Regions from separate parts of the Pseudodesulfovibrio portus genome, predicted to be linked through region 3. Evidence: predicted binding sites of a transcription regulator. Region 3 holds the regulator's gene; each other region holds the start of a gene.
The links. Region 3 encodes sigma-54, which starts transcription at its own class of promoters, with help from an activator protein. Its sites were predicted from a motif close to CTGGCACGGNNNNTGCTT; they were not measured.
Positions count from the first base shown of each region.

Region 1 (5,323 bases), 750 kb from region 3:
AGTCGTCCCGGTGGGCGAACTCGTATCCGGCGGACAGGGTCTTCATGCCCATCTCGGAGAACAGATCCTGGTAGTGGTGGGCGCGGGAGCCGCCGACGAACAGCATGGCGGTCTTGCCTTCGGTGTTCGGCAGGACTTCCGCCCTGGCGGCCTCGACGTCGGGCATTTCCTCGGCGATCACTGCTTCGATGCGGTCGATGAGCTTCTTGTCGGCGAAGTATTCACCGATCTTGCGCAGGGACTTGGCCGTGGATTCGGCGCCGATGAAGTTCACCTTGATCCAGGGGATGCCGTACTTGGTCTCCAGCATGTCGGCCACGTAGTTGATGGACCGGTGGCACATGACGCAGTCGAGATCGGCGTGCTGCGCCGAGGCGAACTGCTCGTAGCTGGAGTTGCCGGAGAAGGTGGAGACGTTGGTGATGCCGCACTTCTTGAGGATGCGGTCGATCTCGAACCCGTCACCGCCGATGTTGTACTCGCCCAGGAGGTTGATCTTGTACTCGCCCTCGGGCGGGGTCTCGTTTTCGCCCACCAGATGGGAGAAGACCTGGTTGTTGGCGATGTGGTGACCGGCGGACTGGGAAACGCCCTTGTAGCCTTCACAGGAGAAGGCAAACACGTTGCAGTCGCCGAACTTCGCCTTCATCTTCTTGCACACGGCGTGAATGTCGTCGCCGATGAGCCCGACCGGACAGGTCGCGAACACGCAGATGCCCTTGGGGTGGAACAGCTCGTAGGCTTCCTCGATGGCGGCGGCCAGCTTCTTCTCGCCGCCGAAGATGATGTCCTGATCCTGCATGTCCGTGGAGAAGCAGTAGGGCATGTAGTTGTCGCCGTCAGGACCGGGGTCGGTCTGGTTGCGGCGGGTGAGCCAGGAATAGAATCCGCATCCGATGGGGCCGTGGGTGATGTTCACGATGTCGCGGGTGGGGCCCATGATGACGCCCTTGCAGCCTGCGTAGGTGCAGCCGCGCATGGTGATGATACCCGGAATGGTGCGGACGTTGGCCAGAATCTCGGACGGGGCCTCCGATTCCGTGGCCTCATTGATCATTATCTGCTTGGCGCGCTTGCGGGCCACCTTCGGGGGGTACTTCGCGAGAAGCTCCTCCTTGATGTCCGTAGGCATCAGCTGCACCACTTTCTTGGTCTTGGCCATTTCTCAATACTCCTTCAAACGTGCTAAGCGATTGCCTTTGCGCCGGTTTCCGCCGTACGGACGCGAACCGCGTCGCCAACGGGGAGGACGAATATCTTGCCGTCACCAGGCTTGCCGGTCTGGTTCACTTCGACAATGGCTTCCACCACATCCGCGACCAGATCGTCGGCGACCACTACCGTTACCATGCGCTTCGGATACAGCTTGCCCTTCTCTCCGAGCACTTCGGCGGCTTCTTCGTATCCGCTTTCAGCGCCCTGGAGCAGGCTTGCATTGACGAACCCCTTGCCGCGTCCCTGGGCTTCGTGGGCGAAGAATGCGTCCACACCGGCCTCGCTCAAAGCGGCTTTGGTCTTGTTCATCATGTTCATGCGCACAACTGCGATAACTTCCTTCATTATGCGGCCTCCTCGCCGGCTGCGGCAGTGTCGTTCACACCGGAACTGATGGTGTAGACGTCCTCCACCTCGGAGACGAATATCTTGCCGTCGCCGAAAGCACCCTTGGTGCCGGAGCGGGCAGCGTCCATGATGGTGGTGATGACGAATTCCTTGTCAGCCGCATTGACGACGCTCATGAGCATGGTCTTGGGGATTTCGTCGTAGGTGACCTCGCCGATCTTGATGCCGCGCTGCTTGCCGCGACCGGCCACGGAATACTTGGTGACAGCGGGAAAGCCGTTGTCCATCAGGGCGGCCAGGACATCATCGGCTTTTTCGGGCCGCACTATTGCTCGTACCATGATCATCATTTTCACACTCTCCTATCTCTTCTAAATTATTGAACTTTGATTAATTACTTGTATTTGCCGAGGGTATGGGGCTCGATCCCATGCCTCGTGAAGGCATGGCATTTGGGCTCTTGCCCGGCGGAATTGTTCAGGGTGCGTCAGCCGCTAGGCGCCAGGGCGAAGCTGTGGCCTTCCACAGCGAGCCCGCAGCAACGACGCGGATGGCGTGCCCTGGGCGATTACGCTGCTTCCATGATGCCGTAGTCGAGAAGAAGCTGTTCGAGATCTTCGATTTCCAGCGGATTCGGGATGACGAACATCTCGTTTTCGTCGATGGCTTTGGCCAGGCCGCGGTACTCGTTCGCCTGCGGGACGGAGCCGTCCCACTCGATGACGGTTTTGCGGTTGATCTCGGCGCGCTGGACGTCGTTGTCGCGGGGCACGAAGTAGATCATCTGGGTGCCGAGCTTGGCAGCCAGCTCGGTGATGAGGTCGGCTTCGCGGTCGGTGTTACGGGAGTTGCAGATCAGGCCGCCCAGACGGACGCCGCCGGATTCCGCGTACTTCATGATGCCTTTGCAGATGTTGTTGGCCGCGTACATGGCCATCATTTCACCGGAACAGACGATGTAGATTTCTTCAGCCTTGCCGTCGCGGATGGGCATGGCGAAACCACCGCAGACAACGTCGCCGAGGACGTCGTAGAAGGCGTAGTCGAGACCTTCGGACTCTTCATAGGCACCCAGGGACTCCAGCATGTTGATGGAGGTGATGATACCCCGACCGGCACAGCCGACGCCGGGTTCCGGGCCGCCGGACTCGACACACCAGGTGCCGCCGAAACCGGGCTTGCGGATATCCTCGAGTTCCACGTCCTCGCCTTCTTCGCGAAGGGTATCGAGCACCGACTTCTGTGCCAGGCCGCCGAGCAGCAGCCGGGTCGAGTCCGCTTTGGGGTCACAGCCGACGACCATGACCTTGCGGCCCATTTCCGCCAGACCGGCGACAGTGTTCTGAGTGGTTGTGGACTTTCCGATTCCGCCCTTTCCGTAGATAGCTACTTTCCTCATGATTCTCCTCCTTGGGGATTTCTCGCGTTGATGAGTCCCCTAAGGCAAACCTCGTGCCAAACTCGTTGCAAAGAATTAACAGCATGATTTTATTGATTATTATTTGAAAACACACCTTTTGCGGCCAGCTACGAAAAGTGTAGGAGAAAACAGTATCCGCCTACACAAAAGTAGCAACCTACAAAAACGTAGGCAAATTCCCATCACGACACTGTGAAAATTACTTCAGCTATTTCAGTCTATTGCGCAAATGGACCGGATTGGCACTGATTCTGCTTTATGGGGAATGAAGACCAGGATGCACATACATACATCAAAGGAACCGGACCATGTTGATCGATACGACACTCAGAGAAGGAGCCCAGCTCTTCGGCGCCTATTTCTCCATGGAAGCCAGGCAGCGGATCGTCGCCGGACTCCTGGAGTTGAAAGCGGACGAGGTGGAACTCGGCTGGGTCGGCCAGGACGGCCTGGCTGAACTCATCAGCTGGGCGCGGCCCCGTGCCGGGAAAACCAGACTCTCGGTCTGGGCCCCCTGCCGCGAGGCGGACGTCCGGGCCGCAGCCGGACTCGGCGCGGACAGGATCAACATCGGTGTCCCGGTTTCCGACCTGCACATCGAGCGACGCCTCGGAACCGACCGCGAGGGGCTGCTTGAACGCCTGGCCCGCACCGTTCTCGTGGCCGGGCTTTTGGGCATCGACTACGTTTCCGTGGGCCTGGAAGACGTTTCCAGGGCAGACACGGACTTTGCCTTGCGAACGGCCGGGCTGGCGCGGAGTGTGGGCGCATCCCGCGTCCGCCTGTCCGACTCCCTTGGCATCCTCACTCCCATGGAAACGGACGGCCTGGTCCGCACCTTCAGGGAGAATCTCGACCTGGACCTGGCCGTGCACTGCCACGACGATTTCGGCATGGCCACGGCCAACAGCCTGACCGCGCTGTCGGCAGGGGCGAACTTCGCCGACGCCAGCCTTCTCGGCATCGGCGAGCGGTCCGGCATCGCGGCCACCGAGGAACTGGCAACCTATCTGACCCTCAAGGAGGAAAGCCATGCGTATGAAGTTGACGGGATTCGTGAACTGTGTCGTTTCGTCTCTGAAGCTGCCGGGGTGCCGATTGCCCGGACCAAGGCGGTCGCCGGGCAGGACATTTTCGCTTGCGAGTCGGGGCTGCACGCCCACGCCCTCAGCAAGGCGCCGGAACTCTTTGAGCCTTTCGATCCCGCGAGGATCGGCGCAGACCGCGCTGTCGCGGTTGGCGGCAAGAGCGGGCGCGCGGCCATCGTCTCCGCCCTTGAGCAAAGCGGTCTTGAAGCGGATCGCCGGGATATACCGGCCCTTGTCGATTCGGTAAGGAAACTGGCCTGGGAGCTGGAACGCCCCCTGACCGCCACGGAACTGGCCGCCCTGGCCAAGAACTAGGAGCCCCCATGATCAAAAAACTCTTTTGCATCTGTCTTTGGCTCTTGATCCTGGCCGCACCGGCCCGGGCCGCGCTCACGAACACGGACACCGCCCGCCTGACCGGGGCCCCGGTCGGGCATGCCCTCCCGCTCCACGGCAGCAGTCCGTCCCCCCGCAACGCTTAACGGAGGTTTTCATGGAACCGATCACCACGCAATACGGCCAACTGATTCCCCAGCACACCACCGACGACCTGCGAAAACGGGACCTTTTCCCCGTGGAGTATCACCGCTCCGGGGTCGTGAAGTCCGTGCCCCTGGAGGCGCAGACTCCCATTGATACGCCGGCGGGAACGGTCCCGGCGGAGCTGGTCTCGTTTCATGAAAACGGCAACATAAACCGTATCTTCCCGCTCAACGGGAAACTGTGCGGATATTGGAGCCAGGAGGACGAGGCGGCCCTGGCCGCGCCGGTTACCCTGAACACGCCGGTGGGGATCGTCACCGCCCGCATACTCAGCCTCGGATTCTTCGACAACCGCTCGCTGCGGTCCATCACCCTGTGGCCCGAGGACACCCTGACCATTGCCTCCCCGGTCGGCATGGTGGAGACGCGGATCGGCGTCAGCTTTGCCCCGGACGGGAGCATTCGCTCCCTGGAACCGGCGCGGCCCACCCCGATAAAGACCCTCGCGGGCGAGATCATGGCCTATGACCCCGACGCCGTGGGCGTCAACGGGGACGTCAACTCCCTGGTCTTCGACCACGGCGGCAACGTGGTCCGGGTCGCGACCACCCTGACCCGGCTGACCGCGATCTCCCCGGACGGACGCACCACGGCCTTTGCCCCGGAACAGCGGGAGAGCCTGTGCAGCGAGAGCGAACAGGAAGTGGTGCCCATGGTCATCGGGTTTGGAAAAGACGCAGTGACGGTGCAGACCGACCCGGACGGACCG
Region 1 covers NZ_AP026708.1:1,053,590-1,058,912, forward strand. Annotated here, with positions in the region: gene nifD (nitrogenase molybdenum-iron protein alpha chain) at 1-1,162, opposite strand, end outside; gene OO730_RS05055 (P-II family nitrogen regulator) at 1,186-1,560, opposite strand; gene OO730_RS05060 (P-II family nitrogen regulator) at 1,560-1,913, opposite strand; gene nifH (nitrogenase iron protein) at 2,132-2,962, opposite strand; gene OO730_RS05070 (LeuA family protein) at 3,292-4,386, shown strand; gene OO730_RS05075 (hypothetical protein) at 4,395-4,553, shown strand; gene OO730_RS05080 (hypothetical protein) at 4,565-5,323, shown strand, end outside.
Region 1: OO730_RS05070 (LeuA family protein) is a predicted target of sigma-54. The motif match lies at 3,223-3,240, and genes of this name have one in related genera.

Region 2 (5,323 bases), 1.1 Mb from region 3:
TGGATGATGACGTTCTGTTCGGCGTGCAGTCCCCGGCACAGTTCGTGCCGTTCCCCGGACGGGATGCCGAGCTGATCGCGGATGCAGCCGACGTCCTCGCAGTGGGCGATGTTGGTGGGCACGCCGTTGTATCCGGTTGCCAGGATGCGCTTGTCGCGCACGGCGATGGCGCCCACGGCGCGGCGGGTGCAGGTGGAACGCTGGGCCACCAGATGGGCTATGCGCATGAAATATTCTGGCCAGGGCAGTCTGTTGGACATGGTCGATCCTCGTGCGGGTTGTGTCCGGTCCGTCTATCATTTCTCGGCGCGAAAGGGAACGGTCGGGCAATCCCTCTTCCGGGTGCGCGTCAATAGTACGCGGAGATGATTTTCAGGTAGGGGCTCATGCCCGTCTCGTCGGGTTGTTTCATTTCGTTCAGCGTGGCTTGCAGGTGTTCGATGACGCGGGCGGGCGTGTCGGCGTGAAAGGCGAAGTAGAGGGGGATGGAGTCAAGGGTCAGGGCCGTTTCGAAAAGGTTCGTGTCGATCCCCTCGCGGGCCATGAGATGGTAGGCGGCCGCCGTGGCCAGCAGAAGTCCGTCCGCCTTGTCTGTCACCAGGGCCTTGATGGCCCCCTGCGGCGTGGGGAAGCGCAGGAAGTGTTTCTCCTCGATGGCTGTCCCCATGAGTCCTTTTTCCGGTGCGCTGTTGATGACCGACGCCAGGATCATCGTTTTTGCGTCGTGGATGCGGGCCAGGCGAAAATGGCGGAATTTCTTGACGATGATGCCCGACTTGGCAGTGAATATCGGGCCGACCAATTTAAAGCCATGGTCCTGTTGGTGGCTTTTGGACAGGGCGAGAAAGACGGTGCCCGGCTCTTTGTAGTCCCGCTGAAGGAACTGGGCCATGGGTATGCTCCGGCTTTGCGCCACGGAGTGTCCCGTGATCCGGAACAGGTAGGTGAGCAGATCGCCGGCCATGCCGGAAGGCTTCCCGTCCTTCAGGAATTTGAAGGGCGGTACGGAGTTGGTGATGACGGTGAAGGATTGGGCTGCGGCCAGGCGCGGTGACACGAACAGGAATGCCGTGGTGCAGCAAGCGATCAGGCAGGTCTTGCAAAAGGGCAACATGCGAAGCATTCCTAACATAGGTTGTCTTGAAAGTCTGCAGCGGCGATGCGCCGCCGGTGGTCGTTCGCCCCGGCCCGGGGCGATGAATCAGATGGATCAGCCCCCGCCGCCGCCACATCCGCCGCCGGTGTTTTTCAGGGCGTTGAAGTCGGGGCCGGGGCTATCGACCTTTGCCGCGCAGGCGCTCATCAGCTTTTCGGTGTTCCCGGATCCGCACCGGGGACAGACGACCTCGTCCTTTTGCGAGAAGATGAGTTCCTCGAACTCGTGGCCGCATTCCTTGCAGGCATATTCATAGATGGGCATGCTGTGTTCTCCGAAACAGAATTGATGCGTTCAATGTGGGTGCTGCCCGGGGAAAGTCAAGGTCTTCCCGCTTGCACTTTGCACGGAGTTTGTGCAATGTGTGTGCATTGGGGTGCACAAAAAACAGTGTTTCGGGACAGTGCGATTTTCAAAATAGTTTTTATTCCTAGTCTCTTACATGTTTGGCACGGCAGATGCTTCATGCAGTGGCAAGAAGATACACACTCTCACTATCTTCCTGGCGCATTGAAACATTTACCAAATCAAAAGGAGTTCAAACATGAACAAGCAGAATCTTACCATCGCGGCACTGGCGGCTTTCCTGGTTCTTTCCATGACGGCAATGGCTTTCGCCGGTCCCGGCCAGGGTCGCGGCGCGAACCGTGGCTCCTGTTACCAGCAGAACGGCCCCTACAGCCAGCTGACCCCTGAAAAGCAGCAGGCTGTCCAGGCCATCTTCGAGAAGTACGACGCCAAGTTCGACGAACTGCGCACCCAGCTGTGGACCAAGCACTCCGTGCTGCAGGCCCTGATCAACGGCGGCAGCGCCGACGAGAAGAAGATTGCCGGCCTGACCTCGGACATCACCAAGCTGCGCGACCAGATGCGCGACAACCGTGACGCCATGCGCGCCGAGATCGAGAAGGAAACCGGCCTGGTCGGCTTCGGCCCCGGCTTTGCCCAAGGGCGCGGCTACGGTCGCCATATGGGCAACGGCTCCGGTCGCATGGGCGGCGGTTACGGCATGGGCGGCGGCTACGGCATGGGCAACGGCCCCGGCTACGGCCCCTGCGTGACCAACTAGCAGACATGAAATACATTTTCCGTTAACCCGGAAAACAGGATGCGTGCGGGGCGGCGAGCTGATGTGGCTTGTCGTCCCGCAACCGATATTATAATTCACGGCAGGCAGGTTCCGTATCAGGTCAAGGTCGAGAAGGGCGTAAGGCCCGCAAGCCCGTGAGGAGAAACCCATGTTGCGCAAAATTACGTCACTGACATCTTTTCTGACCTTCATCGTCTCGATCGTCACCAGCGTGGTCCTGTACGTCGTCCCCCACGGCCGGGTGGCCAACTGGGCGGACTGGACGTTCTGGGGCATGAGCAAGGATGACTGGGGAGCCACCCACACCACCGTGGGCACCCTGTTCTTCATCGCATTGCTGCTCCACCTCTGGCTCAACTGGAAGCCGCTCATGGCCTACATGAAGAACCGGGCGCGCGAGATGGTGGTCATGACCGTGCCCATGGTCATCAGCCTGGCCCTGACGGTCTACGTCTTTGCCGGGACGCTCATGGGACTGCCGCCCATGCGGCAGCTCCTCGACTACTCCACGCAGATCAAGGAGTCGGCCACCGAGGTCTACGGCAACCCGCCCTACGGGCACGCCGAAGACTCCAGCCTCAAGAAGTTCTGCGGCTATCTCGGCTTCGACCAGGCCGAGGCCATGGCCGCCCTGGAAAAGGCGGGGTATGTCCTGGAAAAGGGCGAGCAGTCCGTGATCAAGGACATCGCCCGCACCCGGAACGCCAGCCCGCAGCAGGTCTTCGACGACATCCGGAACGCGCTGGGCGGCGACCCGTTCTCCTCTCTGCCCGCCACCCCGCCCGAGGGGCTGGGCAAGCTCAAGCTCAGTGATCTCTGCGCCTCCTTCGGCCTGGACCTCAACGAGGCCATGGCCCGGCTCGAGGCAAAGTCGTTCGCGCCCGCGCCCGACCTGTCCATCAAGGACATCGCGGCCAAGGCGAACGCGGTGCCGCGCGACGTGTACGCCGCCCTCCGGGGAGAGTAGGTCCCAATGGAAGTCGCACGCCGAGACAGCAATGAGAAAGGCCCTCTGGTGGCCCTGGTTCTGGCGCTCATAGTTTTGGGGCTGGGCAGCCTGTATCTGACCTGGCAGTCCATTGCGCAGCAGCGCAAGATCGTCGAGGACCACATGATCATGACCGGCAACTCAATCCTGCGCGGCGTGGACAACAACATCTTTCGCATCGGCCGGAGCCTGCGCATGGGCGCGCAGTCCTCCCAGGTCTTCCGGGCCATGGCCGAGGAATTGTTCAAGGAACTGTCCAAGTCCGACGACATCGTGTTCATCACCCTGTTCGGTCCGGACGGCCAGCCCCTGGTGTCCTCGGCCAGCCGTGAGCAAACACCCATCTTCAAGCTGCCCGACTCGGTGAAGGTCGATCTGGAACCGGGCCGGGCCTGGCACGTCATGGCCGAGGTCCAGAAGAAGGGCGTGCTCGTCTCCGGCTTGCGCGCCCGGCAGGGAATCGCCGTCCTGAGCGGCCTCCCGGACGACGGGTCGGAATCCGAGCACCGCCAGAGGCGGGGGCGCGGCATGAATATGGGCGGCATGATGGGCCAGGACCAGGTCCCGGACGGGCCGCCGGTCTTCCTGGTGGTCGGCCTCAACGCCGAGAAGCATCTGGCCCAGTTCCGCAAGTACCGGCAGGCGGCCACCTACCAGACCGGGTACGTGTTCCTGGCCGCAGTGGTCTTGTGGTCCCTGGCGTTTGCCTATCTGAGGCGGCGCGAGGCCAGCCGCAAGCTGCTGCGCATGGAGCGGTTCCAGAACCAGCTTCTGGACAATATGCCCGACGGCCTGGTCACCCTGGCCGCCGACGGCGAGATCATGGCCGCCAACCACTCGGCCAAGAAGCTTTTCTCCCCGGCCGGAGCCGAGGAACCCCCGGAGATCATCGGTTCCAACTGGCGCGACCTCGACCTCGGCCACCCCGAGGGCGACGGCGACGCGTCCTCCCCCTACAAGTGGCAGCAGTACGACTACCAGGGGCGCAGGCTGGAGATTCTCACCCTGGCGCTCATGGCCCACGAGGAGGGGGGCGACCCGGAGGAGGGGCGGCAGCTGGTGCTCATCCGCGACCGCACCCGCATCCGTTCCCTGGAAGAGGACCTGAACGAGGCCAAGCGGCTGGCCGCCATCGGCTCCCTGGCTGCGGGCGTGGCCCACGAGGTGCGCAACCCGCTCTCGTCCCTGCGCGGTTTCGCCCAGCTGTTCGCCAACAAGCTCAAGGGCCAGGCTCCGCTGGATCAGTACGCCACGGCCATGGTCCAGGAGGCCGACCGCCTCAACCGCGTGGTCACGGACCTGCTCTATCTGGCCCGGCCGCGTCAGCTCGCCCCGGTGGCCATCGACCTCTCAGGCGTGGGCGATTCCCTGAAGCAGCTCATGCGGTTCGACTTCGAGAACAAGCAGACCGAACCGGTTTTCGAGTTCGGGGCCGAGCCCGTGTATGCGGACCAGGACGCGCTTCGGCAGGTGCTGCTCAATCTCATTTCCAATTCCCTGGACGCCATCGAAGGCTGCCCGGAGTGCGACAAGCCGGGCCACATCAGGCTGACCTCCGAGCCGGGAGACAACGGGGTCTGGATCACCGTGGCCGACGACGGGCCGGGCATGGACCCGGACCTGGGCGACGACGTGTTCAAGCCGTTCATTACCGGCAAGAAGACCGGCACCGGCCTGGGGCTGGCCATTGTCCAGAACATCATGCGCGCCCACAAGGGCCGGGTGGTCATCGAATCCGAGCCCGGCGAGGGCACGAAAATGAAATTGTTTTTCCCAGACGGTCCGGCAGGACCGGCGAATGATACTTTTGACAACGAAAAGGACGCAGCCGCCTCAGGGCGCAGTCACGAATAGACCACAACCCGTTCTTTAACCCGAACCGCGCGGATGCGCTTGCAAAAAGTTTGGGAAAAGGGAGGGATGGGGGTCCGGGGGAAGGGAGGGGAAAAACCCTTTTCAAAGGGTGTTCCCCTCCCTTCCCCCGGCCGCCGGAGGCAACCATGAACGAAGAACGCATCGCATTGATAGTCGACGACGAGCCCGGCCACAGGATGATGGTCCGGGCCGTGCTGGAAGATGACGGCTGGAC
Region 2 covers NZ_AP026708.1:1,359,758-1,365,080, reverse strand. Annotated here, with positions in the region: gene OO730_RS06585 (deoxycytidylate deaminase) at 1-260, opposite strand, end outside; gene OO730_RS06580 (substrate-binding periplasmic protein) at 350-1,114, opposite strand; gene OO730_RS06575 (FmdB family zinc ribbon protein) at 1,211-1,420, opposite strand; gene OO730_RS06570 (Spy/CpxP family protein refolding chaperone) at 1,701-2,225, shown strand; gene OO730_RS06565 (DUF4405 domain-containing protein) at 2,395-3,213, shown strand; gene OO730_RS06560 (two-component system sensor histidine kinase NtrB) at 3,220-5,088, shown strand; gene OO730_RS06555 (sigma-54-dependent transcriptional regulator) at 5,235-5,323, shown strand, end outside.
Region 2: OO730_RS06570 (Spy/CpxP family protein refolding chaperone) is a predicted target of sigma-54. The motif match lies at 1,603-1,620, and genes of this name have one in related genera.

Region 3 (5,323 bases):
AACCTGACCCTGTACGACGGGGTGAGCGGTCGTCTCGGCGACCTGGCCCTGGATGCGCAATTTCTTGATTATGTCGGCGCGATTGATAAAGTGTATCTCAAGGGCGGCGTTGCCGTGCGCCGTCCGGACATGACCATAACGGCCAAGGCCATGGAGATCGATCTCGTCACCCGCCAGCTGATTGCGGCGGGCGGCGTGGAGGCGCTCCTGGCCCCGCAAGGCCTTGAGGATAACCCTCTGCAATGACGATGAGGAGTGTAGTTTTGATGTTGAACCTACGTGCTTTGACGATCCTGCTTGCCGTGGCTGCGTTGCTTCTGCCTTCACTGGCCGCCGCCGAAGAGTGGGGAGAAATCCGCCAAGCCACCCTCAATCTCAACGTTCGCGAAAAGCCCGACAGAGCGAGTGAGCATGTACTCACCCTGGCCAAGGGGCAGCGGGTTAAGACCGACTTCATGACCGATGACGGATGGGTGGCAATATTCAACCTGAACGAATCCAAACGGGAGCTTTCCCGCGCGGTCGGGTTTGCCAACGCCAAGTATCTCAAAGTCATTCCGAGGAAGAAGGGCGCTCCGGCTCCCGCCCCAAAGGCCGAGCCCGATGCTCCCGTGGTCTCCACCAAATCCGCTGCGCCCGCCCAGAGCGGCCCGGGAGAGATCAAGGCTCCTGTGGTGGAGGAACCCTCCATCGATCCCATCAGGGTGGGGGTGGACCCGAGTCGGATGCCGGTCAAGATCACTTCCGATCGCATGACCTATGACGAGTCGGGCAAGGTCGTGTCTTTTGTGGGCAACGTGGTGGCCGAACACGGCCAGCTGACCCTGTGGGCCGACCGGTTGTCCGCCTATCTGGCTTCCAAGACCGACAAGAAGTTTTCCGCCGACTCCGTTGAACGGATCGTGGCCGAGGGCAACGTCAAGGCAAAGAAGGAGTCCACCGAGGGCACCTGCGGCAAGCTGACCTATTTCGTTGATCGTCAGCTGCTCCGGATGGAGGACAAGCCGCTTCTTCAGGACGGTCCCAACAGCCTGACCGGCGAAGTCATCAATTTCCATATCAGGGAAAACCGGTCCGAGGTCGAAGGCGGCAAGGATCGCGTCAAGGCCATCTTCATGACGCCTGAAAACTTGAAGGTGCAGTAGATGACGACAGCCGGACTGAGGGCGGCGAACCTCTCCAAGCGATACGGCCAGAAAGAGGTCGTGCACGGCATCAACCTTGAATTGAATCCCAAGGAAGTTGTCGGCCTGCTTGGCCCCAACGGTGCGGGCAAGACCACCACGTTTTACATGCTGGTGGGCATCGTCACGCCCAATACCGGGCTTGTCTCCCTGAACGGCGAGCCCATGACCGACAAGCCCCTGCACGAGCGGGCCCGCATGGGAGTCAGCTACCTGCCTCAGGAAAGTTCCATCTTCAAAAAGCTGACCGTGCGCCAGAATCTCCAGATCATACTGGAGCAGACGACCATGACGCCTCGTGAGCAGATGGCCAGGGCGGACGAACTGATGGAGATGTTCACCATCACCAAGCTTGCGGACCAGGCGGCCATGTTCCTGTCCGGCGGCGAGCGGCGCAGGCTCGAAATTGCCCGGGCCCTGATCATGGACCCGCAGTTCATCCTCCTTGACGAGCCCTTTGCGGGCATCGACCCGATCGCGGTCATCGACATCCAGGAAATCATCTCCGTGCTCAAGTCCATGGGCATAGGTATTCTCATATCCGATCATAACGTTCGGGAAACTTTGAATATCTGCGATCGCGCCTATCTCGTCTACGAGGGCACTGTCATCCTTGAAGGAGCGCCGGACGAGATCGTCCAGAATAGTCAGGCCCGCCAAATCTACCTGGGCGAAGACTTCAGCCTGTAGCCCGCATCCTACATTTTTGCCGATTCCCGATTTACACCTTACCCAAAGGTTGGTACACTTTTTTCATAGTGATTAATGTCCATTTTATTGCCAATAGTAACAGAGTGTTATAACAATCTTGTTGCTTCCCTTTCTCGAATGTGCCATACTGAATGTGTAGAAATGATGTATTGAATGAAAAAAAATCGCATGGAATATTTCCAGACGTAATTCGATTATAGCAGGTTCAGAGATGTAAATATGGGTTTGGAACTCAGGCAACAACTCAAACTTTCCCAGCAACTGGTCATGACGCCGCAGTTGCAGCAGGCTATCAAGCTGCTGCAGTTGTCTCGTTTGGAGCTGCTTGAAACCGTGCAGCAGGAACTCATGGAGAACCCGTTTCTCGATGAGTTGGAAACCGAAGCCGAAGTGCACGATTCCTCGGAGAAGCTGACCGAATCCCAGGCTGAAGAAGAACTGGTGCGCAATGCGGACTGGGAGAACTATCTGGGCGAATTTTCCAGCACGTCCAAGCAGGCCACGGCCCGTGATGCCGAAGTCCCGGAGGACGGCCTCTCCTTCGAAGCCCGCCTGGCGTCCAAGCCCTCCCTTGAAGGCCACCTGAATTGGCAGATGCGGCTATCCAATTTTACCGACCAGGAGATCGCCATCAGCGAGATCATCCTGGGCAATCTCGACACCAACGGCTATCTTCAGGCGTCGGTGGACGAGATACGGCTGATGGTCCAGGCTTCCGCAGAGGAAGTCGAGGACTTGCTGATGCGTATCCAGCGCCTGGACCCGGTCGGGGTCGGCGCCCGTACTCCACAGGAGTGTCTTCTCGTCCAGATGGAAGTTCTCGGCCTCGATGATCCGATCCTGGTCTCCCTGGTCAAGGACCATCTGGAGGACCTGGAGAAGAACCGCTACAAGCCCCTGGCCCGCAAGTTCAAGTTGTCCATGGACGAGCTCAAGGAGTACCTTGACCTCCTGCAGACGCTGGACCCCATGCCGGGCACCAATTTTTCCAGCAACGAGCCTCATTACGTCAGCCCGGACGTGTATGTTTACCGATACGGAGAGGATTTCGTCATCATCCTGAATGAGGATGGCCTGCCCCGGTTGCAGATGAACACCTTTTACATGGATTCCATGAAAGGGGCCGCCGACAAGGAAAAGGAATATTTCCAGGAAAAGATGCGTTCTGCTGCATGGCTCATGAAAAGCCTGTACCAGAGGCAGAGGACGCTGTATAAAGTAGTTGAGAGCATTGTCCGCTTTCAGCGGGAATTCTTCATCGATGGCGTGACAAAGCTCAAACCATTGATTCTCAAGGAGGTGGCCGAGGATATCGAGATGCATGAATCCACCGTCAGTCGTATCACTACCAACAAGTACGTCTCGACGCCGCACGGGATCTACGAACTGAAGTTCTTCTTCAATTCGGCCTTGGATCTTGATGACGGTTCCCAGGTGGGTTCGGAGAGCGTCAAGGCGCTCATCAAGCAGATGATAGCAGGTGAAGATACGAAGAAGCCGCTGAGTGATGAACGGATCGGTGAAATCCTCAAGGACAAGCTCGAGGTGAACATCGCCCGGCGCACGGTCGCCAAGTATCGCTCGGCCATGGGCATCCCTTCGTCTTCCAAACGCAAGCAGTATTTCTAACCACTGTTTGCCGGACTTCTACCAAGGAGGCAGCGTATGAACATCAGCTTCACTTTCAAGAACTTCGAGCCGTCCGATCATCTCAAGGGCTACGCGAACAAGCGATTTGAAAAAGTGGCAAAATACGTTTCCGATGCGGAATCCGATCTTCAGGTCAATCTGCTGGTCGACAAATATCGTCACAAGGCCGACGTGATTCTCAATTCCGAAGGCATACATATATCTGCGTACGAGGACTCCGAGGACATGTACTCCACCATCGACATGGTGCTGGACAAGCTCGAAGCCCAACTCAGGAAAATGCGTGAAAAGCAGAAGAGCCGGGTCAAGAAGGCGCGGGGCAACAAGGTGATGATGAACGTCCTCACCTACGAGGACAAGACTCCCGGGGAAGCCCCCAAGATAGTGGGCACGGACGAATATGTGCCCAAGCCCATGTCCATAGACGAAGCCGCCATGCAACTTGATGCGCTCGAAAACGAGTTCCTTGTCTTCCGCAATGCGGAGACCGAGGGTGTGAATGTGATCTACAAACGTAAGAACGGCGATTACGGCCTCATCGATCCCGGATACTGATTATGAAACTCGGCGACTACCTGGCGAAGGAACTTGTCCTTCCCGAATTGGCGTCCGGCACCAAGTCGGACGTATTGAAAGAACTCATCGCCCCCGTGGGCGTTAAATATCCCGAGATGGACACGGACCAGGCGGTCCGTGTCCTTCTCGACCGTGAGAAGCTCGGCACCACCGGGATCGGCGACTCCATCGCCATTCCCCACGGCAAACTCGAGGACCTGGAACAGGTCGTCGTTGTCGTGGGCCGAAGCCTCAAGGGCGTTGACTATGATGCCCTGGACCACAATCCCTGTTCCATCTTCTTTCTGGTGCTGGCTCCGGAGCAGGTGGCCGGAATGCACCTTCGCGTCCTGGCCCAGATATCCCGTCTGCTCAAGGACGAGGAATTCCGCAAGGCCTTTATGGAGGCCGACGGTTTCGAATCGCTCTGGCAGTTGATCAAGGGTGTCTAACCGAGAAGGTCCGAAGTCCGTGACTCCGTTGAACACTTTCCCCGTCGTCATCGTCACCGGCATGTCCGGTTCAGGAAAGAGTACGGCGCTCAACGTGTTCGAGGACCTCGGGTTCTTCTGCATCGACGGACTGCCGTCCGAGATGTCCCCCAAGATCGCGGACCTGGTTCACAAGAATGACACCAAGTACCGAGGGCTTGCCTTGGGCATGGACCTCCGCCAGAACGAATTCGTCGAAGGCTGGGACCAGGCCCTGAAGGATTTCGCCCAGATCGGCATAAGCCCGCAGGTGGTTTTCCTGGAAGCCAAGAAGGGCGAACTTGTCCGCCGGTACGCCACCACTCGCAGGCTGCATCCGCTCGAGAGCACCGATCTGGGCCTGGAAAAGGCGCTGGAAAAGGAAAAGGAACTCCTGGCCCCGGTGCGCATGGCAGCCGCGCTGGTCCTCGACACGACCGATTATTCCATTCACGACCTGCGACGGGTCATTCAGACCAAATGGTCCGCCCTGGAAGAAGCGGGGCGGGGCATGCGGGTTCACATCATCACTTTCGGCTTCAAGTACGGCGTGCCGTCCGAAGCAGACCTCGTGTTCGATCTCCGCTTCCTGCCCAACCCTCATTTCGACAAGGACCTGCGTCCTCTGTCCGGGTTGGACCCGGCCATCTCCAAGTTCGTGCTCGACAACGAGGTGGGCAGCGGGTTCAACGAGCGGTTTCAGGATTTCATGAGCTACATACTTCCGCTCTATGCGGAAGAGGGCCGATACCG
Region 3 covers NZ_AP026708.1:302,794-308,116, reverse strand. Annotated here, with positions in the region: gene lptC (LPS export ABC transporter periplasmic protein LptC) at 1-246, shown strand, start outside; gene OO730_RS01555 (LptA/OstA family protein) at 267-1,145, shown strand; gene lptB (LPS export ABC transporter ATP-binding protein) at 1,146-1,874, shown strand; gene rpoN (RNA polymerase factor sigma-54) at 2,115-3,524, shown strand; gene hpf (ribosome hibernation-promoting factor, HPF/YfiA family) at 3,561-4,100, shown strand; gene OO730_RS01535 (PTS sugar transporter subunit IIA) at 4,103-4,552, shown strand; gene rapZ (RNase adapter RapZ) at 4,572-5,323, shown strand, end outside.